2 regions of the Pseudomonas sp. GW822-FHT03F04 genome follow, and region 2 is predicted to be linked to the other one. Evidence: riboswitches for the same ligand, from Rfam matches in the RefSeq annotation. Region 2 holds a riboswitch; the other holds the start of a gene.
The links. A riboswitch is a leader RNA that binds a small molecule or an ion and turns the genes downstream of it on or off. The one in region 2 is predicted to bind cobalamin.
Positions count from the first base shown of each region.

Region 1: it holds a riboswitch for cobalamin, as region 2 does, so the genes downstream of both, AC1RMX_RS27040 (TonB-dependent receptor plug domain-containing protein) here and cobO (cob(I)yrinic acid a,c-diamide adenosyltransferase) in region 2, are expected to answer to the same signal.

Region 1 covers NZ_JBXANF010000014.1:12,255-22,406, forward strand. The annotation lists gene AC1RMX_RS27000 (O-methyltransferase) at 1-604, opposite strand, end outside; gene AC1RMX_RS27005 (TetR/AcrR family transcriptional regulator) at 717-1,349, shown strand; gene mug (G/U mismatch-specific DNA glycosylase) at 1,322-1,828, opposite strand; gene AC1RMX_RS27015 (NYN domain-containing protein) at 2,196-2,939, shown strand; gene AC1RMX_RS27020 (sulfite exporter TauE/SafE family protein) at 3,049-3,807, shown strand; gene AC1RMX_RS27025 (pirin family protein) at 3,832-4,731, opposite strand; gene AC1RMX_RS27030 (DoxX family protein) at 4,819-5,259, opposite strand; gene AC1RMX_RS27035 (LysR family transcriptional regulator) at 5,431-6,339, shown strand; cobalamin riboswitch at 6,374-6,579, shown strand; gene AC1RMX_RS27040 (TonB-dependent receptor plug domain-containing protein) at 6,672-8,609, shown strand; gene AC1RMX_RS27045 ((2Fe-2S) ferredoxin domain-containing protein) at 8,609-8,968, shown strand; gene AC1RMX_RS27050 (ABC transporter substrate-binding protein) at 8,965-9,879, shown strand; gene AC1RMX_RS27055 (hypothetical protein) at 10,094-10,152, shown strand, end outside.
Region 2 covers NZ_JBXANF010000018.1:25,039-35,190, forward strand. The annotation lists gene cbiB (adenosylcobinamide-phosphate synthase CbiB) at 1-678, opposite strand, end outside; gene bluB (5,6-dimethylbenzimidazole synthase) at 675-1,325, opposite strand; gene AC1RMX_RS29325 (cobyrinic acid a,c-diamide synthase CobB) at 1,322-2,617, opposite strand; gene cobO (cob(I)yrinic acid a,c-diamide adenosyltransferase) at 2,614-3,225, opposite strand; cobalamin riboswitch at 3,307-3,532, opposite strand; gene AC1RMX_RS29335 (hypothetical protein) at 3,699-4,283, shown strand; gene AC1RMX_RS29340 (PQQ-dependent sugar dehydrogenase) at 4,350-5,663, shown strand; gene AC1RMX_RS29345 (C40 family peptidase) at 5,733-6,269, opposite strand; gene AC1RMX_RS29350 (C40 family peptidase) at 6,488-7,105, opposite strand; gene hda (DnaA regulatory inactivator Hda) at 7,320-8,024, opposite strand; gene AC1RMX_RS29360 (AI-2E family transporter) at 8,244-9,317, opposite strand; gene AC1RMX_RS29365 (DUF2066 domain-containing protein) at 9,354-10,152, opposite strand, start outside.

The DNA.
Region 1 (10,152 bases), on a different contig from region 2:
AACCGTTCTCCGGCGAGCGCACATGGGCCAGGTATTCCGGGCAGTAATTGGTGTTGTCGGCCACCACCAGCGCGCCAGGTCGCAGGTGTTTTTCAACCAGATGCAACACATCGCCATACAACGCCTTGGCGCCATCGAGCAGCAACAGATCGACCGTTTCCGGCAGGTCGCTCGCCAAGGTCACCAGTGCATCACCTTCGCGGATTTCAATCAGATCACTGACGCCACCCTCAACGAAGTGATACCGCGCCAGTTCGATTTTCGACGGTTCGAATTCGCTGCCGATCAGCGCACCGCCGCCATTGTCCCGCAGCGCCGCTGCCAGGTGCAGGGTCGACAGGCCGAACGAGGTTCCGAACTCAACGATGGCTTTGGCCTGGGTGCTACGGGCCAGCATGTACAGCAGTTTGCCGGTGTCGCGGGAGACAGGCAGCCACAGGTCTTTGAGCATGCCGTAGAGTTCGCGGTACTCGGTTTTGCTGTGCATCAGGCGTTCACGTTCTTCATTGGACACGGTGTTCAGGAGCGGACTGGTGGCGGCGCTGGCCTGGGTGTAGAGGCGTTCGATCAGAGTTGCCAGGGGTTCAGTGGTCAAGGTTGTCATGGTGGTTTTCCGTCAGTTGAGGGCTAAAATGCGAATGATTCGTCGCGTTTAAATGATGCGAGCGAATGGCCCGATTCGCTATTCGCATTCCCTCTACACGCCTGAGCCGACCATGACCGACCGTCAGACTGCCCGTATTTCCTCACGCAAACAGCCGCAACAGGCCCGCTCCGCCGAGTTGGTTTCCGCGATTCTGCAGGCGGCTATTCAGGTTTTGGCCAAAGAAGGTGCGGCCCGATTCACCACGGCGCGGGTTGCGGAGAAGGCTGGCGTGAGCGTGGGCTCGCTGTATCAGTACTTCCCGAACAAGGCGGCGATTCTGTTTCGGTTGCAGAGTGATGAGTGGTTGCAAACCACGGAGATGCTGCAGCGGATTCTGCAAAATCGGGAAGCATCGCCACTGGATCGTCTGCGCACGCTGGTGCATGCGTTTATCCGTTCGGAGTGTGAAGAGGCGCAGATGCGTGGTGCGTTGAGCGATGCGGCACCGCTTTATCGCGATGCGCCGGAAGCCCATGAAGTACGGGCGGCGGGCAAGCGAACCTTTGAGGCGTTCATGGTTGAATTGCTGCCCGAGGCGAGCGAATCCACTCGCACACTGGCCTGCGATCTGATCCTGGCCACACTCAGTTCGGTGGGGAAGGATTTCTCACTCAGCCCGCGTACTGACGACGAAATCACCGCGCGTGCGGAGGCGATGGCCGACATGTTTCGTGCTTATGTGGTTTCGCTCGATGACAGGTAAAGCTGTCGATACGCCATCACCAGTTGTTCCTGGTTGAACGCCAGATTGCGGCCGCTGGGATTCGGCAGAACCCACACTGCCGCACCGCCAAACGGGGTGTTTTGCAGCCCCCATTCAATCGACTTTTTCCCGGACAACCCGGCATAGGCAGCCTTGCCGAGAAACGCCACGAAGCGCGGCGAATACCGGGCGATCTTGCGTTCGAAATTCGCAGCGGCGGCGGTGAATTCGTCCGCCGATAACTGATCCGCCCGGACCGTCGGACGCTCGACCACGGCGGTCAACCCGCAATGAAATTGCAGGATCGTACGATCGCTTTCAGGGCTCACCTCGTGCGGTGTGAACCCAGCCAGGTGCAACGTGCGCCAGAAGCGATTGCTTCGTCCGGCGAAGTGATGCCCCTGCTCCGCCGCTAACAGGCCAGGGTTGATCCCGCAGAACACTACGGACAGGCCTTCGGTCAGGATGTCTTCAAGCATCAACTTTTCCCCTTTATTTCAGATACTCCAATCTGTACGACTGCGTGTTTTGATATTGACCGTTCAAAACAGTCATACCCCATTCCTTCAAGCTACAAGCCCTTGCGCAAAAACCTACAAATACGTCAGAAAGTGCTGGCTTGTGGGCCAATTCCTTAGGCTTTATCTTTCCCCCGGTCCCTGCTCATCGACAGAATGAAAAGCACATTCAAGACTGATGGGCAGGCCTTGATCAAAACAAAGAAGGCGCGATTGACGGCACCGTCATCGCTCCCTAACCTACCCACATCCCGCCCAAGGCAGTAAGCCGTCCTAACCATCCAGGACGTGCCAAACCCTTGGGCGTTTTTGTTTTCAGGAAGAACGTATGCCCACAGCGGTTCTGGTTGACGGTGCCTACTTCATCAAGCGATTTCGAAGGATAGAACCTCACAACGCATTCAATGCCGAACGCGCTGCCGATCTGGTACACCGATGGGCAACAGCTCACCTGATGTCCAGAGCCTTCTCTGGTCAAAGTGGCCTGCCTTCAGGGCCGCAGCAACGTCCCAGAAAAGAGCTTTATAGAATATTTTTCTACGACTGCCCTCCATTGGACACAAAGCAGCACAACCCCATAACGAAAAAATTCGTGGACTTCTCCAAATCCAAAGAAGCGGTTTTTCGTAGAGAGCTACATATTCGGTTGCGAAGCAAACGCAAACTGGCCCTGCGGCTGGGACATCTATCGAAAGATGTGAAATGGACAATCAAACCCTCAAGAATCGCCGAGCTGCTCAAAGGCAAAATTCAGATATCCGACCTGACAGAAACCGACGTCAGCATAGACACCCGACAAAAGGGGGTTGATATGAGAATCGGCGTCGATGTCGCATCACTTTCGTTCAAGCAACAAGTCGATCAGATCGTCCTCATTGCGGGTGATGCAGACTTTGTACCGGCGGCGAAGATGGCTCGCCGCGAAGGCGTTGATTTCATACTTGATCCGATGTGGCAGAACATTCCTGATGGGTTGATGGAGCACATCGATGGATTACGCTCCACATGCCCGAAGCCGAAGCTTCGACCCGCATCCAATGACAACAGTATCGATCTGGGTTCAAACCCATGATCCGCCCGGCAACTGGCCCACGGAATAACCTCAAAACTGTAACTGTTAACCGCGCAGATCATGAGCGAAATTAAGGCCATTTCCCGCCCTCATGAAGTGAGCGAAAACCTTGGAACTGACCCTCACCACCCTCCTCGTCACCTTCGCCGGCGTGTTCCTGATCTGCTTCATGAAGGGCGCGTTCGGCGGTGGTTTCGCGATTGTCGGGATTCCGTTGCTGTCGTTGGTGATGGACCCGATCACGGCTGGCGGGCTGTTGGCGCCGCTGTTTGTCGCCATGGACTTGTTCAGTCTGCGCTACTGGAAGCCTTCAACCTGGTCAAAACCGGATCTGCGCCTGCTGGTACCAGGACTGGTCGTCGGCATAGGCCTGGGTTATCTGCTTTTTCGGGTGCTGGATCACCGAGCGATCGCCATCGTAATGGCGGTGGTCACCCTGCTGTTTGTCGGTTTGTGGTTCAAGGCGGGTGGAGAAGTCCGCGTGAAGCCGCGCTCATCGCCCAAAGCGCTGGCCGCCGGCCTTACATCGGGCATCACGACCATGGTCGCGCACTCCGGCGGGCCGCCGCTGGCAATCTATCTGTTGCCGCTGGGCCTGAGCAAACAGATGTATGCCGGAACCACCAGCCTGTTTTTCACGGTCGGCAATCTGCTTAAAGCCGTACCCTGGCTGCTGCTGGCCAAACCCAGCGGCAACGTCCTGACGCTGATGTTCGTCAGCCTGCTCGCAGTACCCAGCGGGGTCTGGCTGGGCTGGCGGCTGCACGCCAGACTGGATCAGCGCCAGATGTACCGCGCCTGTTATGGCCTGCTGGTAGTCACGGCGCTGAAACTGTTGTGGGATGGTGTCGAGGGATACATGGCCTGAGTGAATTCCCAGGCCAGACCCGGCTTACTTGAACACCGGCACGGCAGCCGACCCGTCCGACTGTTTGAGATACTCACGCAACCGCCCACCGATTTCCGCAATCTTCGCCTCACCCTCTCGCAAGGCTTGCGGGTTGGTGTGCACGGAGTAGTTTCCCAGCGCCAGGTCATAGGGATGTGGTTGCGCCGAGCCGATCACGAACACCGTGCCTTCGCGCATGGCCTTTAGCGTCACGGCGCCGTTGCCAGGTTCGAAGACCGCCATTTCACCCGCGCTGACCAGATCCGGCGCCGCCAGTAATCCACGGCTGACACTCAGCCATAACGACTCGTGACCTTCGGGTGGGGTGTACGTCCAGGATTCCCCGGCACCCAGCGTGACCAACAAGTAATTCATTCCCGCAGGCGCTCTAACCGGGCTCTGGACACCTTGGTGCAAGCCGAGAATCACCCGCGCCGGCCCCACTTCAGGCATCGCGCCGGACTCAAGGTATTGGCTGTCGACACTGGCGTTTTCCAGCTCTGGAGGCAGCGCCACCCACAGTTGAAAGCCCTGAACCCGCTCCGAAGTACCCACCGACATTTCCTTGCCGTGCCAGACACCGCCGCCCGCCCGCATCCACTCGACACCGCCGTAATCAATCATGCCCTTGCCCGACTCGGCGTCCTCGAAACGCAAGTTGCCTTCGGTAATCACCGTGACGGTGGCGATCCCCGAATGCGGATGCATCGGCATGCCGTGAATGAACGAGGCCTCGCCTTCAAACAGATCGAGAAACACAAACGGCTTGATCAGATGCCCCAGATCCGAAGGGCTCATCAGTCGCACGATCGCGCCATGCCCACTGCCGCTGGTGCGATAACGGATTGCTCGGAGGGTATGGGTCTCACGGGTATAGCCAGAAAGTTGCTGCTGAACGGTCATGATGATTACTCGGTTCTGTCGCGGGGTACGGCCAACAAAAAATGCTGAAACGCGGTGAAGGAACCTGTCCTTCACCGCGCTCGGGTATCAACCGCGACGAGCGTCGAGGCTGAAGCGGCCGGCGCCGAAGGCCACGACCTGCAACAGGCCACCGGCCATGGCGATGTTCTTGAAGAAGTGGATGAACTGGTTCTGGTCAGCCAGTGCACTGTGGAAGGCCAGTGCGGTGAACACGCTGAACGCAGCCAGCACAGCGGCGACGGTGCGGGTGCGGTATCCGGCGATCAGCGCCAGGCCACCACCGACTTCAACGATGATCGCCACTGCCAGTGCCACTTGTGGAAGCGGCAGGCCCACCGAGCCGATGTAACCGATCATCATGGCCGGAGCGGCCAGTTTGGAAAAACCGGAGAGAATGAAAATCACGCTGAGCAATACGCGGCCAATCAAGGCAGCCGAAGCTTGTTTGGTGTCGGAAGCGTTCTGTTCAGAAGCCTGTGTTTGAGCGATGTTTGCAGAAGTAGCCATGGGAGTATTTCCTTCAATGGGGTCCGGTTCGACTTGAACCGTCCGGATGAAGAAATGTTGCGCCTCGGCAGCTCATCTGAATAGCCGACTAATTTAGATCATTACGTTCGATAAAATAGGTAAGCTGCATATTCCACGGTAACGCGCCCATGGCGACTCAAGGACACAGGCATGATCTCCGATCCAGGCACACCGACACTCGATCAACTGCGTGTATTCCTGACTGTCGTCGAAGTCGGCAGTTTTGCAGCCGCTGCGCGCAAGCTTCACCGGGCGACGTCGGTGATCAGCTACTCGATCGCCAACCTTGAGATGCAATTGGGCGTCACCCTGTTTGATCGCGAAACCACCCGCAAACCGCAACTGACCGACGCCGGCCGCACCGTGCTGGCCGAAGCCCGGACCATCGCCAACGGCGTGCACGGTTTGCGAGCCAAGGTCAAAGGCCTGCTGCAGGGGCTGGAGGCCGAAGTGCACGTGGTGCTCGACGTGATGTTGCCCGCCGAGCGCGTGGTGGATGCGCTGAAATCCTTTCGGGAAGAATTCCCCACCGTGGCCCTGCACCTGCACATGGAAGCACTCGGCGCCGTGACTGAACGGGTGATCAATCGCGGCGCGGTGGTCGGCGTCAGCGGGCCCATGAACGACGGCATCAACGGTATCGAAAGAATCGGCATCGGCAGCGTCGAGCTGATTCCGGTGGCGGCACCGAATCATCCGCTGGCTTCGGGCGAAGCCAACGTTCCCGGTGCCGGACGTGAGCATACGCAACTGGTGCTGTCCGATCGCTCACGCCTGACCAAGGACAGGGAGTTCGCCGTGCTGAGCAACCGCACCTGGCGCCTGGCGGACCTGGGTGCCAAACACATGTTGCTGCGCGAGGGCATCGGCTGGGGGAATATGCCGAAGCCGATGATTCAGGAGGATCTGGACAGCGGCCGACTGGTACAGCTGGATTTGTCGGAGTACGCCAGCGGGCAATACACCTTCGACGCGATCTACCGTACCGATGTGCCACCGGGCCCGGCGGCGCGGTGGTTGATCGAGCGCTTCGTTCAGCAGAACACGCACGAGGCTTGACCCGGAAAGTTGACGAGCGGTCATCCGAATGTTCAGATGCCGCCCTGTTTCAGGTGTCCCATGCCGCCGTGCATGGGGTGAAACGGGAAACCGGTACGTTCTTTTCGAACAAGTCCGGTGCTGCCCCCGCAACGGTAGGCGCGTGATGCTTTCGACACACCACTGTGGCCAGACGGCCATGGGAAGGTGAAAGCGTCCATACGCGCGAGCCCGGAGACCGGCCTGAAATTCTGTTTGGCAAACTCCTGCGGTGGGCGGGCATGGGCCGGTGTCGGCGTGTGCGCGATGCCTTCTCCTGCATGCTCTTCTGCGAAGATCCTTTCGAGAAGACAATGATTCGACCTTTCAACACTCCGGCTCCATCCCTGTTGCTTGGCTGTCTGTTCAGCCCCCTGTTGCTGGCGGACGACGCGCCGCTCGAACTCACTCAGCAAATCGTTTCCGCGCCGTCCGTGGAGTCCACGACCGTGGCCGACATGGCGCAGTTCGGCAGCAAGGTCGAGATCGTCACCCGCGAGCAGATCGAACGTGCCGGCCCCAGCGCCGATGTCACCCGCGTGATGCAGATGTTCATTCCCGGCCTGTACGTCGCGCCGAAAAACGGCCCGTTCGACTACGGCACCTATTCCCTGCTGGGCGGGCGCAACGATGACACGCTGATCCTGCTCGACGGCGTGCGTCTGAACAATCGCCTGTACGGCGGCCTGTACCTGGACACCCTGCCGGCCAACGCCATCGAACGCATCGAAGTGCTCAAGGGCGGGCAGAGCCTGCTGTTCGGCACTCAGGCCGTGTCCGGCGTGATCAACATCGTCACCCGCAGCCCGCAAAGCCGCAAAGCCTCCGGCGAAGTGAACATGGGCGTGGATACCTTCGGTGGCACCACCGAGGATGCGCGAGTCGAGAACATCTTCACCAACGGTTTCGGCGATCTGGGCTTGCTGGCCTACGTCAGTCATAACGTTTCGGATGGCTATCAGCCGTTTCGCAATCGCGACATCAAGAACGACAGCAACAAGAAGCGCGCCTACGAAGTCACCACCTTCGGCGGCAAGGCGATTCAGTCCTTTGGCGACGATGCGCGGATGGAATTGTTCTACCAATACGCCGACGCCAACCTCGACTTCGCCCGCCCGGTCGACAACCACAAGACCACCAACGACCGCGTCCAGCAGATCGCCACGGCGACCTTCGAACAGAACATCAACGAGCGCCTGAGCTATTTCGTCAAAGGCCACATCAACGACTGGGACACCCGCTACACGCGCATCAACAACACCGCCAATGGCGGCACCAGAACCATCAATCACAACGACTACTGGGGCTTCACCGACTGGGGCGTGCAGGCCGAAGGCAAAGCCGAATTGCCCGGCGGCCATGTGCTGGTGTTCGGGACGGACAACCAGTGGTTCAAAGGCCAGGACGATGTGCTGATCATCGACAATGACAAGGCCGAAGCCCACGCGCTGTACACCCAGTTGCGCCCGCAGATCGACGCCCTGCCCGACTGGCATCCGAGCATCGGCATTCGTCACGAAGCCATGAGCGGCGGCGACAGCGCCACGGTCGGCATGCTCACTTCGCTGTACGACCTCAATGAACACTGGGCACTGCGCGGCCAGTACGGCACTGCCTACAAACTGCCGAACGCCGAGCAGTTGTTCGTCAACGAACCGGGCGACGAGTTGGGCAACCGCAACCTGAAACCGGAGAAAAGCCGTAACGCCGAACTGGGTCTCGACTACAAAGGCCTGCTGCTCGATCGCGAATTCAGCGCCAGCGCCACCCTGTTCAAACGCAAGATCGACGACCTGATCACCCTCGACGACATCCAATGGGTCAACGGCCAGGGGCGGATCCAGATGCGCGGTTTCGAGGCGGACGCGAAACTGGCGCTCAACGAGCAATGGAGCCTGCAAGCGGACATGACTCGCAACCTCACCGAATCGCGCGCCGGGGTGACGCTGAACGATGTGCCGAGCTTCTTCGCCCGCTCGCGCATCGGTTACGAGTCGGTTGACCGGATGTGGGGGGCCGGCGGTGCGATCCGCTACATTCGCGATGTGATCAGCTCGAAACAGGTCGAGTACGGCCATTACTCCGTGGTGGACGCCGACGCTTATCGCTACCTGGACGGCGCGCACCAGCACCGGTTGAGCCTGCTGGTGGAAAACCTGTTCGACCGCGATTACGTCACCAGCCGCTCGAACAACGTCGACAACCTCGGACGGCCGTTCACCTCCGAAGTGCGCTACACGTACCGTTTCTGATGGCTGAAATCAAAACCATCGACGGCGTCGACACGCACCCGGACTGGTCGCATGTTCCCGCCCATGCCCGCCACGTGTTCCTCTGCACCGGCCCGCGCTGCACCCAGCGCGGCGCCTTGCAGATATGGAAAACCCTGCGTCGGCACTTGCTGGCGCATGACCGCATCGAGACACCGGGCGGGGTTTTGCTGACCCGCACGCACTGTCAGTTCCCGTGCAACCTGGGGCCGGTCATGACGGTGTATCCGGAGACCTGCTGGTATGGCGTACGCAGCCACGCGGATGCGCAACGGCTGGTCGAAGTGCACCTGGTGGGCGGCGAAGTGGTCGAGGATCTGTTGATCAAGGAGCGCTCGTGAGAACGCTGTGCCTTCTGGCGGGTGCCCTGCTCTGCGCTTCTCCGGTTCTGGCAGATGACTACCGCAATTGTGGCGAGACCTGGCACCTGCCGGCATCACCACCGTCGCGGATTGTCGCCCTCAATCAGCATGCGGCCGATCTCGTGTTGGCGTTGGGCGCCGGCCCGGCGCTGGCCGGCGTCGCCTATCTGGATGACACCGGTGCGCCGCAATCCGAGTACTTCGGCGTGCCGGTGATTTCGCCCCGCTATCCATCGAGCGAAGTGCTGTACGCGCAGAAACCGGATCTGGTGGTCGGCGGCTTCGCCACGGCGTTTGGCAACGGCGTCACGTCACGCAGCGGACTGGGGCGCAACGGCGTGGCTTCGTATTTGCTGGAGTCGGCCTGCAACGGACATTCGCTGGATTACTTCGAACACATCCGCAACGACCTCTCGACCCTCGGAGCCTTGCTGCACCGACAGCAGCGCGCTCGAGAACTGAGCGATGCGATGGATGCCGATCTGGAAAAGGCCAAGGCTTTAACCCGCCCGGGCAGGCCGCTGTCAGTGTTCTATCTCGACAGCGAGGTCAACGGTCTCGACAGTGAAGGCCGGCGTGGATTTGTCACCACCCTGCTGGCCGCAGCCGGGGCTCGAAACCTGTTCGCCGACATCAATCAATACCGGGTGACCGCCAGCCGCGAAACCCTGCTCGCCAGTGACCCCGACGTGATCCTGCTGGCCGACGCGCAATGGTCGCCGGCCAGTCGCAAGCGTCAGTTGCTGAGGCAGGATCCGGTGCTGTCGACCCTGCGGGCGGTGCGCGAGAACCGGATCATCGATATTCCCTTCACGCATCTGTTGCCGACGGTGGGTAGTGGTCGGGTGGCGCTGGAGTTGGCGCGACAGCTCAAGGCATTGAGTCCTTAAAGGGGACAGTCCTTAAAGGGGACAGATTTATTTTTCCTGCCTCCGGCTGAAAGGCGTTTCGCGAGTTCTTGGTGAGAATCCCGCACCGCCGCCATTCATGGCGGCAAATGACGATTTTCAATGCGTCCAGCTTTCGGTACTCCCGATTCGCGTTTACCATACGCCCAACTCGTATTACCGCGGCTGCTGAACCCGGTATTCACGAGGACAGACCATGAACAGAACCCGCGCCTGGAGACGCACCCAGGCCCGTAAACACGGCAATGACAAAGC
Region 2 (10,152 bases):
CGCCTGGGTGCGCCAGCATTTCAGCGCCAGTCGGGTCTTGCCCAGCAGCGCGTAGGTCAACGCCACCAGCCGCGCAGGAATGTAGTTGAGGACGTCGTCGATCTTCGCCGCCGCCCAGCCGAAACGCTCGAAACGTTCGTTGCGATAGCCCCACATCGCGTCGAGCGTATTGCTCAGACGATAGAGCACCACGCCCGGCGCACCGGCCACGGCAAACCAGAACAGTGCGGCGAACACTGCATCGCTGCCGTTCTCCAGTACCGATTCAGTGGCGGCGCGGGCGACAGCGGTGCTGTCCAGCTCACTGGTCTGACGGCTGACCAGATAACCCACGCGTTTGCGCGCCTCTTCCAGATCATCGCTGCGCAGGGCCTTGGCCACCGGCTCGACGTGCTCGCCGAGACTGCGCATGCCGAGGGCGCAATACAGCGCGAGAATCTCGACCACCCAGCCCACGTACGGCGCCCAGGACAATGCCGTGGCGAGCAGGGTCAGCGGCAGCACCGCGATCACCCACGCGGTGACGCCATGGCTGCGCCAGCCGCGACCGCCGCTATTGAATCGTTGCTCGATGCGCCCGGCGAAATTGCCGAACGCCACCAGCGGATGCCAGCGTTTCGGTTCACCCAGCAGCGCATCCAGCGCGACCGCGGCGACACTCAACAACGCCACACTCATTGACTCACTCCCCAGAAATTTTCATACAGCAGCTCATTGAGCGGACGCGCCTGCGCCCACCCTTCGAGTACCAGCATCGGCGCCGGATAGAATTCCTTGACCGGTCCCAGACACAGAACCGCCAGCGGCTTGGCCCCGGCCGGCAGTTTCAGCAGATCGGCCAGCGCCTGCGGTTCGAACAGCGACACCCAGCCCATGCCCAGGCCTTCGGCGCGCGCCGCCAGCCACAGGTTCTGGATCGCGCAGGACAATGAGGCCATGTCCATTTCCGGCAGCGTGCGACGGCCGAAAATGTGTCGCTCGCGATCGTCCATCAAGGCTGCGACCAACACTTCCGCACAGTCATTGATGCCTTCGACCTTGAGCTTCATGAACTCGTCGCTGCGCTCGCCGAGGGCTTCGGCGGTGCGTACTCGTTCTTCCTCTACAAGATCCTGGATCTGGCCACGCAAAGCGCGGTCGCTGATACGGATAAAGCGCCACGGCTGCATCAGACCGACGCTCGGCGCCTGATGTGCGGCTTCAAGCAATCGGCGCAGCAATTCAGGCTCGACCGTGCCGCCGCTGAAGTGGCGCATGTCGCGACGTTCGGCGATGGCGCGATAGACCGCTTCGCGCTCGGTTTCAGTGAATGCGTTGTCGGTCATGGCACCAACAGTGCGGCAATCGCCGACGGATTCGACGGGAAGTAAAAGTGCACGTACGAGGCGGTCATCCGCCCTTCCCGATACACCGCTTCGGCACCACGCCCGCCATTGGGGCTGTGGCCACGGGCAATCGGCGTCAGTTCGGTGGTGGTCAGGGAATGGTGATAGGTGTGGCCGCGCAACAGGCCTTCCGGCATGTCGACCTCTTGCAAGGCCAGCGCGGCCAGACGTTTCTGCATCACGGCATCGCCACTCAGCAGGCCGACCAAATCAGCGCGGGTGCCTTCGACATCGGTCAACGAATCCAGCAGATAGAGCATGCCGCCACATTCGGCGAGTAACGGTTTGCCGGCGGCGTGATGCGCGCGGATCGCACGGAGCATGTCGGCGTTTTGCGACAAGGCCACGTGGTGCAATTCCGGATAACCGCCGGGCAGGTACAAGCTGTCGGCCTCAGGCAATTGCGTATCGCGGATCGGCGAGAAGAAACTCAGCTCCGCGCCCATCGCCCGCAACAGATCGAGACTGGCGCCATAGGTGAAGGCAAACGCCTCGTCACGGGCGACGGCAATCCGCACGCCGTCGAGCAGCCTTTCGGTCTTGACGATTTCAGGCGCGGCGAATTCGACGGCCGGTGGCAGCGCTACCTCGCAAGTGCTGGCCAGCGCTTCTGCGGCGGCGTCGAGGCGCACATCGAGGTCATTGAGTTCGCTGGCCTGCACCAGACCAAGATGGCGACTTGGCAGTTCTATCCCGGTTTCCCGGGACAACGCGCCGTACCAGCGCAAACCTTCAGTAAGGCTGCCTTCGAGCAACTGCGCATGGCGCACGGTGCCGACGCGGTTGGCCAGCACGCCGGCGAACGGCAGGTCCGGCTGGTAGCGCGCCAGACCCAGCGCCAAGGCGCCGAAGGTCTGGGCCATGGCCGTGCCATCGATCACGCCGAGTACCGGCACGCCGAAATGCCGCGCCAGGTCGGCGCTCGACGGTGTGCCGTCGAACAAGCCCATCACGCCTTCGATCAGGATCAGATCGGCTTCAGCGGCGGCTTCCCACAACAGACGTCGACTTTCCTGCTCGCCGACCATCCACATGTCCAGTTGATAGACCGGCGCACCGCTGGCGCGCTCGAGGATCATCGGGTCGAGAAAGTCCGGGCCGCATTTGAATACGCGAACCTTGCGCCCCTGATTGCGGTGCAGACGGGCCAGCGCGGCGGTGACGGTGGTCTTGCCCTGGCCGGAGGCCGGCGCGGCGATCAATACCGCCGGGCAGTGACGTGGTTGATTCAAAGTTCGACGCCTTTCTGCGCTTTGATACCGGCCTGGAAGGCGTGTTTGATCATACCCATTTCGGTGACGGTGTCGCCCATCTCGATCATTTCCGGCTTGGCAGCGCGGCCGGTGACGATCACATGCTGCATCGGCGGACGGGCCTGCAGATCGCTGAGCACCTGATCCAGATCGAGGTAACCGTGCTTGAGAGCGATGTTCAGCTCATCGAGCACCACCAGACCGATCGACGGATCACGCAGCAGTTCGCGGGACACTTCCCATGCAGCTTCGGCAGCGGCGATGTCGCGCTGGCGATCCTGGGTTTCCCAGGTGAAACCTTCGCCCATCACATGAAAGCGTACCTGCTCGGGGAAGCGGCGGAAGAACAGCTCCTCCCCGGTGCTGTTGCGGCCCTTGATGAACTGCACCACGCCGCACTGCATGCCGTGGCCCATGGCGCGGGCGAGCATGCCGAACGCCGAGCTGCTTTTGCCTTTGCCATTGCCGGTCAGCACCAGCACCAGGCCGCATTCGTCTGGCGAATTGGCGATGCGCTCGTCGATCACGGCTTTTTTGCGCTGCATGCGCGCCAGGTGGCGCTCGTCGCGTTCGGGGGAATCAGTCATGGGGGAGCTCTCCGTTGAGGCTGGATAACGGCGGGCAGGCACAAGAATAGAAGGCAACAAGCCTGGCATCGCCCACCGTGATGCCGCTGGATGGATCAGGCCGGTCTCCGGGCTCATGAGCGGCCTTGACCTGGCTGCGCGCCTTCCCGCTTTGCAGCAGTGGCATCGGACGCAGCTTTTACTCATTTACCGTTGCGGGGGCAGCGCCGGGATCGTGATGGTTCTTCGCTTGAAGACCATCCTCACCGGCTTCCCTGTTTCACTCTGTCGACAGCGGTCACAGAGCACCTGAAACAAGCCGCGAAGGTTAGAGGGTTGGGGGTGGAGCGTCAAATGAAGAGGCCCCCTGAAAGCGAATAACTGCCGTCGATCAATTATCTGACGCCAATCTTGTGCCACACTGTCAGCAGTGATATCAAAGAGCCATGCTTTTTGAATGCAGAGAGCACATCACAATAACAAGGGAGAGCACCATGCAAGGCATGATCATCAGCAATCCGCGGCTGGAATTCCTGCGCCCGGTGCTGGAACGCTGGTTTGACTGTATCGACCGCTACAACGCCGTGCGCGGCGACAACGACACGCCGTACTGGCATGACGAAAAGGCCAACCTCGGCCTGTTGTCCGCCGCCGCGTGGATGGCCGAACTGGTCACCCTGCGCGACACCGCCACCCGCAAGCAGAACGAGGAAGGCGAGCGCAATGCCCGCGCCGACCTGTTCCTGGCCGGCGCCGAAGATCGCGCCTACATCCAGGCGACACAACGCTGGCCGCGCGTCAACAGCCTGAATCTGACCCAGGCCCTGGCCGATATCACCAGCGACGCCAAGCGCATCAGCTACGCCAGCGATCTCAAGCTCGGCTGCCTGTTCGTCGCCCCACAGAAAGCCCAGCACAGCGCCAGCCCCGAGGAACTGCAGGACATGGTCGACGACCTGCAAAAGGAACACACCTGCGCCGTCGCCTGGTATTTCCCCTACGCCTATCGCAAATTGCGCAGCGAGGCCGGCAACTACCACCCCGGCATTGCCGTGCTGTTCAAGGAGGCGCGCGGCTGAGCGGTTGAACCATCGGGCTCGTGCACTTCTCTATGATTAGGAATGCATTCATAGGGAAGATCAGTAATGCGCAAGCCCCACCTCGTTTTCGTCATCGCACTCGCCGGAGGGCTCACCGCCTGTGGTGAATCCTCCAGCCTGCAAGTCTCGGACGGCACCGGCCCGTCCCCCAAACTGCCCGAACCGAACAAGACCCTGATCCCGACGGTGAACATCGCCCCGGCGATCGGCTGGCCGGCTGGCGCAAAACCGACGCCAGCGGCAGGCACTCAGGTGGCGGCGTTTGCCGAGAATCTCGACCACCCGCGCTGGCTCTACGTGCTGCCCAATGGCGATGTGCTGGTGGCGGAAACCAATGCCCCGCCGAAACCGGACGATGGCAACGGGATACGTGGCTGGGTGACGAAGAAAATCATGGGCCGTGCCGGCGCCGGGGTTCCCAGCCCGAATCGCATCACCCTGTTGCGCGACGCTGATCACGATGGCGTGGCCGAAACCCGCACGGTATTTCTACAAAATCTGAATTCTCCGTTCGGTATGACCCTGGTCGGCAACGATCTGTACGTCGCCGACACCGACCGCTTGCTGCGCTTTCACTACGAGCCCGGCGCAACCGAGATCAAGAACCAGCCGATCAAGGTCGTGGATCTGCCGGGCGGCCCGCTCAACCACCACTGGACCAAGAACGTCATCGCCAGCAAGGACGGCAGCAAGCTGTACGTCACAGTCGGCTCGAACAGCAACGTCGGCGAAAACGGCCTGGATCAGGAAGAAGGCCGCGCGGCAATCTGGGAAGTGGACCGTGCGACCGGCAATCACCGGATCTTCGCCTCGGGCATCCGCAATCCCAACGGTCTGGCCTGGGAACCCAAAAGCGGCGCGCTGTGGACAGCAGTGAACGAACGGGACGAGATCGGCAGCGACCTGGTGCCGGACTACATCACCTCGGTCAAGGACGGCGGATTTTATGGCTGGCCGTTCAGCTATTACGGCCAGCATGTCGATGTCCGCGTCGAACCGCAGAACCTGGAGATGGTGGCCAAGGCCATCGCTCCCGACTACGCCGTCGGCCCGCATACCGCCTCACTGGGGCTGACGTTCGCCGAGGGCAACACGTTGCCAGCGCAATTCAAGGAGGGCGCGTTCATCGGCCAGCACGGCTCGTGGAATCGCAAGCCGCACAGTGGCTACAAGGTAATCTTCGTCCCGTTTGCTGCCGGCAAGCCGAGCGGAACGCCAGTGGACGTGCTGACCGGCTTCCTCGACAAGGACGAGAACGCTTTGGGGCGACCGGTCGGCGTGGTGATCGACCAGCAAGGTGGGTTGCTGGTGGCGGATGATGTGGGGAACAAGGTGTGGCGAGTTTCGGCGGCTAAATAGCCCGGCCCTGAAACAAAAAAACCTGTGGGAGCCAATGTGCTCCCACAGGTTTTTTATTGTTTCGGATGACTACGGGTTATGCGCCAGATGCTCCGGCTGCAGAACGCGCTTGGCACTCAGGTAGGCCTTCTGCCAATACGCCTTCGACAGACTGTCCAGCTTCACCGTGCCACCGGTGGCCGGTGCGTGAACGAAGCGCCCTTCACCGACGTAAATCCCCGCATGGCTGACCTGAGAGCCGCCATTGGTGGCGAAGAAGATCAGGTCGCCGGTCTGCAAACCCTCCTTGCCGACATTCGGCGCCTGCATGACGATCAACTCGCGCGTCGAGCGCGGCAGGCTGATGCCGGCGGCATCGCGGTAAACGAAACCGATCAGGCCACTGCAATCGAAGCCCGAGTCCGGCGTGTTGCCGCCCCAGCGATAAGGCGTACCCACCAGCCCGAGTGCACGGAACAGCACGTCTTCGGCAGCGGGAGAAAAAGCCTGGGAGGATCCGAACACAATCGGCGCGCGAACCACAGGGGCTGGCGGCGGAGTGCGACTGGCGCAAGCGCTGAGCAGCGCTGCGAAGAACATCAGGGCGAGGCGGGCCGGCATCGTCATAAGCAGAACATCCTGATCTGGCTGCGGCTTTTACTGCCGATTCGACAGAAAACAAAACCGCCTGCGTTGGGACGCAGGCGGTTTGCCATCAATATAGATCAGGATTCTAGCGGCTACGCGGCAAACTTCAAGTAAGACTTTAACTTCACCTTGTAAAGTTTAAGTCTATTGCCCCTGAAGGACCGCTTGTCGCCACGAGCGTGGCGACAAAGGCGTGATTACTTGCGAGCGGTAACCACGGTTGGAGCGTTCGCCAAAGCGCGTTTGGCTTCGATGAAGGTCTTGCTCCAGTAGCTGTCACCCAGGCTGTCGATGCGGACACCGCCACTGCGACGACTGCTGGAGTGAATGAACTGGTTGTCGCCCAGGTAGATCCCGGCGTGGCTTACACGACCGCGACGACCATTGGTGGCGAAAAACAGCAGGTCGCCCGGTTCGAGGTTGCTGCGCGATACCAGCGGAGCATCCACGTTGATCATTTCGCGGGTGGAGCGCGGCAGGTTCATGCCGGCCTCTTCGCGGAACAGATAGCCGATGAAACCGCTGCAATCGAACCCGGCTTCAGAGGTACCGCCGAAACGGTAACGGGTACCGATCAGGGACATGCCGCGTTCAAGAATACTGTCTGCCAGAACCGGAAGCTGATAAGGCTTCTTGCCGTTGAAAGCGGCGAGTTCTTTCTCGGTGTCCAGCTCTTCCTGATAAATAACGGAAGACTGGGCGGTGGCAGAATTTTTAGCCTGTTGCTGCTCTTGATTAACAGGTGAATGAGCAGCGCAACCGAACAACAGGGTGACGAGTGCGAGAGGCACGAGGGGTGCGAAGCGCTTTAGCATGGGCACGACCGTGGCTGATAGTTGTAAAGAAGCCGAGACTATGCCCGCTATCAGCCTCATTTGCAAATTCAATCGATCTTTTTGTGACTTCTCGGTTTCTCGTTTACATCTAAGCGCTTAAGCCTATTTGAATCGAGACGCGGCCTGCGCAGTGCACAGGAAAGCGGATTTTCTGGCGCCTGAAATATGCCGAAACCCGCTGAAAGCCCCGGTTTTACCAGCCCAGGGTTTCTTTCAGGAAGGGAATGGTCAGCTTGCGCTGAGCCTGCAAAGAGGCCTGATCGAGCTGCTCGAGCAGGTCAAAAAGCGCGCTCATGCTGCGGGTCCCGCGAGTCAAAATAAAATGCCCGACTTCATCGGTCAGATGCAGACCGCGACGGGATGCACGCAATTGCAGGGCACGCAATTTGTCTTCATCGGAGAGAGGACGCATCTGGAAAATCAGCGCCAGGGTCAGGCGCGATTTCAAGTCCGCCAGTTTTACCGGCAATTCACGTGGCGAGGTTGAAGCGGCGATCAACAAGCGGCGACCGCTGTCGCGCAGACGGTTGAACAGGTGAAACATCGCCTCTTCCCAGTCGGGCTTGCCGGCGATCACCTGCAAGTCGTCCAGACAGACCAGTTCGTACTGTTCGAGGTTGTCGAGGATTTCGATGCCGCGATCCATCAACTCGGCCAGCGGCAGGTACACCGCCGGCTCGCCCATCTGTTCGAAACGCAGGCACGCGGCCTGCAACAGATGCGTACGCCCTACCCCGTGCTTGCCCCACAGATAGATGAGGCTTTCGGTCCAGCCGGCGTCGGCTTCGCATAGACGCTCGACATAGCCGAGTGCAGCGGCATTGGCGCCTGGGTAGTAGTTGATGAAGGTGGCGTCGTCACGCAGACGCACACCTAGGGGCAGCTGAATCGGTTTCATGCTGACTGAACAGTTCCCAAGGAACCGTTAGTGGCCTCTGTGTAAAGTGTGCGAAGTTTATACCCGTGAAGCGGAGCGCACAATGCGACAGACCCCAAGCAAAATCAAAGGTTTGCGTTAACACGCTGGTTTTATGACAGTTTCTTTGGCGCACGAGTGCCAGCATTGCCTGCATGAGACGGGCCAACCCGGCAATACACCGGGCGACCCTCCCTCGTCTTACAGCTTCGGATCATCCACTCCGCTATAAATGTCGGAGTCCTTGTACAAGTCATGGACGTGACGCACCAGTACCATGATCACCGCCGCCACCGGCAACGCCAGCAGCACACCGGTGAAACCAAACAACTCGCCGCCGGCCAGGATCGCAAAGATCACCGCCACCGGATGCAAACCGATTCGATCACCCACCAGCAATGGGGTCAGCACCATGCCTTCCAGCGCCTGACCGACCATGAACACCGCCACGATCCCGATCATCGGATACAGATCACCACCGAACTGGAACAGCCCGGCAATCAACGCCGCACCGATCCCGATCACAAACCCCATATATGGCACGATGGCCGCCAGACCGGCGATCAGGCCGATCAACAGGCCCAGTTCCAGGCCGACAATCATCAGGCCCGCCGCATAGATCACGCCCAACGCCAGCATCACCAGCAACTGGCCGCGCACGAAAGCGCCAAGCACCTCGTGACATTCGCCGGCCAGAGCCACCACACGCTCTTCGCGGTCACGCGGCAACAGGCTGCGGATCTTGGCCATCATCACGTCCCAGTCGCGCAGCAAGTAGAAACTCACCACCGGGATCAGCACCAGATTCGCCAACCAGCCGATCAGCGCCAGACTTGAGGCCGTGGCCTGACTCAGCACCACACCGACGATGTCGGTGGTCTGGCCCATGTGTTCGGTGATCGCCGCCTTGACCTTGTCGAACTTCCAGAAACCCTCCGACAGCCCCAGCTTCGACTGCGCCCATGGCAGCGCCGTGTGCTGCAGCCAGTCGAGCATCTGCGGTGCCAGCTCATACAGTCGCAGCAACTGCTTGGCGAGCATCGGCACCAGCACCAGCAGCAACGTGGTGACGATCAGGGTGAACAAGGCAAACACCGCAATCACGCCCCAGGTACGGGACAAGCCAAGTCGCTCAAGACGATCCACCAAAGGGTCGAACAGATAAGCGAGTAACAGCGCCACCAGAAACGGCGTGAGGATCGGATGCAGCAACCAGACAAACGCGCAAAGCAGGAGCACCCCACCGAGCCAGAACCAACGCCGCGTATCGGCCATGTAACACTCCATTGCTTCTATATATGAAAGAAAAACCTACCAGCGAAACCGCAACGACGGCGCCGCAGGTGCCGGTGCCGGCGCAACGACAGGCGCACCACCCGGCACTGCGGGTTGCGGAGCCACCGGAGCCGGTGCCTCGGCCGGCATTTCCTGCAACTTCGCCAGCGACAACTGCGCCCGCAACTGATCGGCACTGCCGTTCACCCGATACACAATGCGATCGGCATCGACACTCTGCAGACGCACACCAAAGGGTTCGAGCATCCGCAGCAACGTCGCGTAATGCTCCAAATTCATGCCTTGCACTTCCAGAGTCTGCTGACCCGAAGCGCCCGGTTTGGCGACAAAACGAGGCGCCAGACGCTCGGCGACCGCCAGCATCACGGCATCGGCGACAGCGGCTTGATCTACCCCTTGCACGCTGCCCGCTTCTTTTTGATCGCCCAGCCACAAATGCCATTTGGCTTGCCACTGACCGCCTTCTTCGCGGGCATGCACGGCGAGCAAGGCGTCAGCGTTGTAGCGCTCAGAGGCTGCATGCAACGGCGCGGGATCGGTGCCTTCGAGCGTCGGCGCGGTCGCGACCAATTGTTCGCTCAGATCCGCCAGCGGCAGGCGCAACGGCAACCCTCGGTGCTGGGCCGCACGCCGCAATGGCGCGGCACTGGCCTGACCGTCGCCCACCAGGCTTGAGCCTTCGGCGGAGTCGTTCAGCCACCAGCTCAGGATCGACGGCCGACTCGCCCCCCACAGCGCCAGCCCGGCACGGCGCAATGCCTGCTCGGTGGCGGCCGGGTCGAAATCAACTTTCAATACCTCCGGCGGCCCGGCA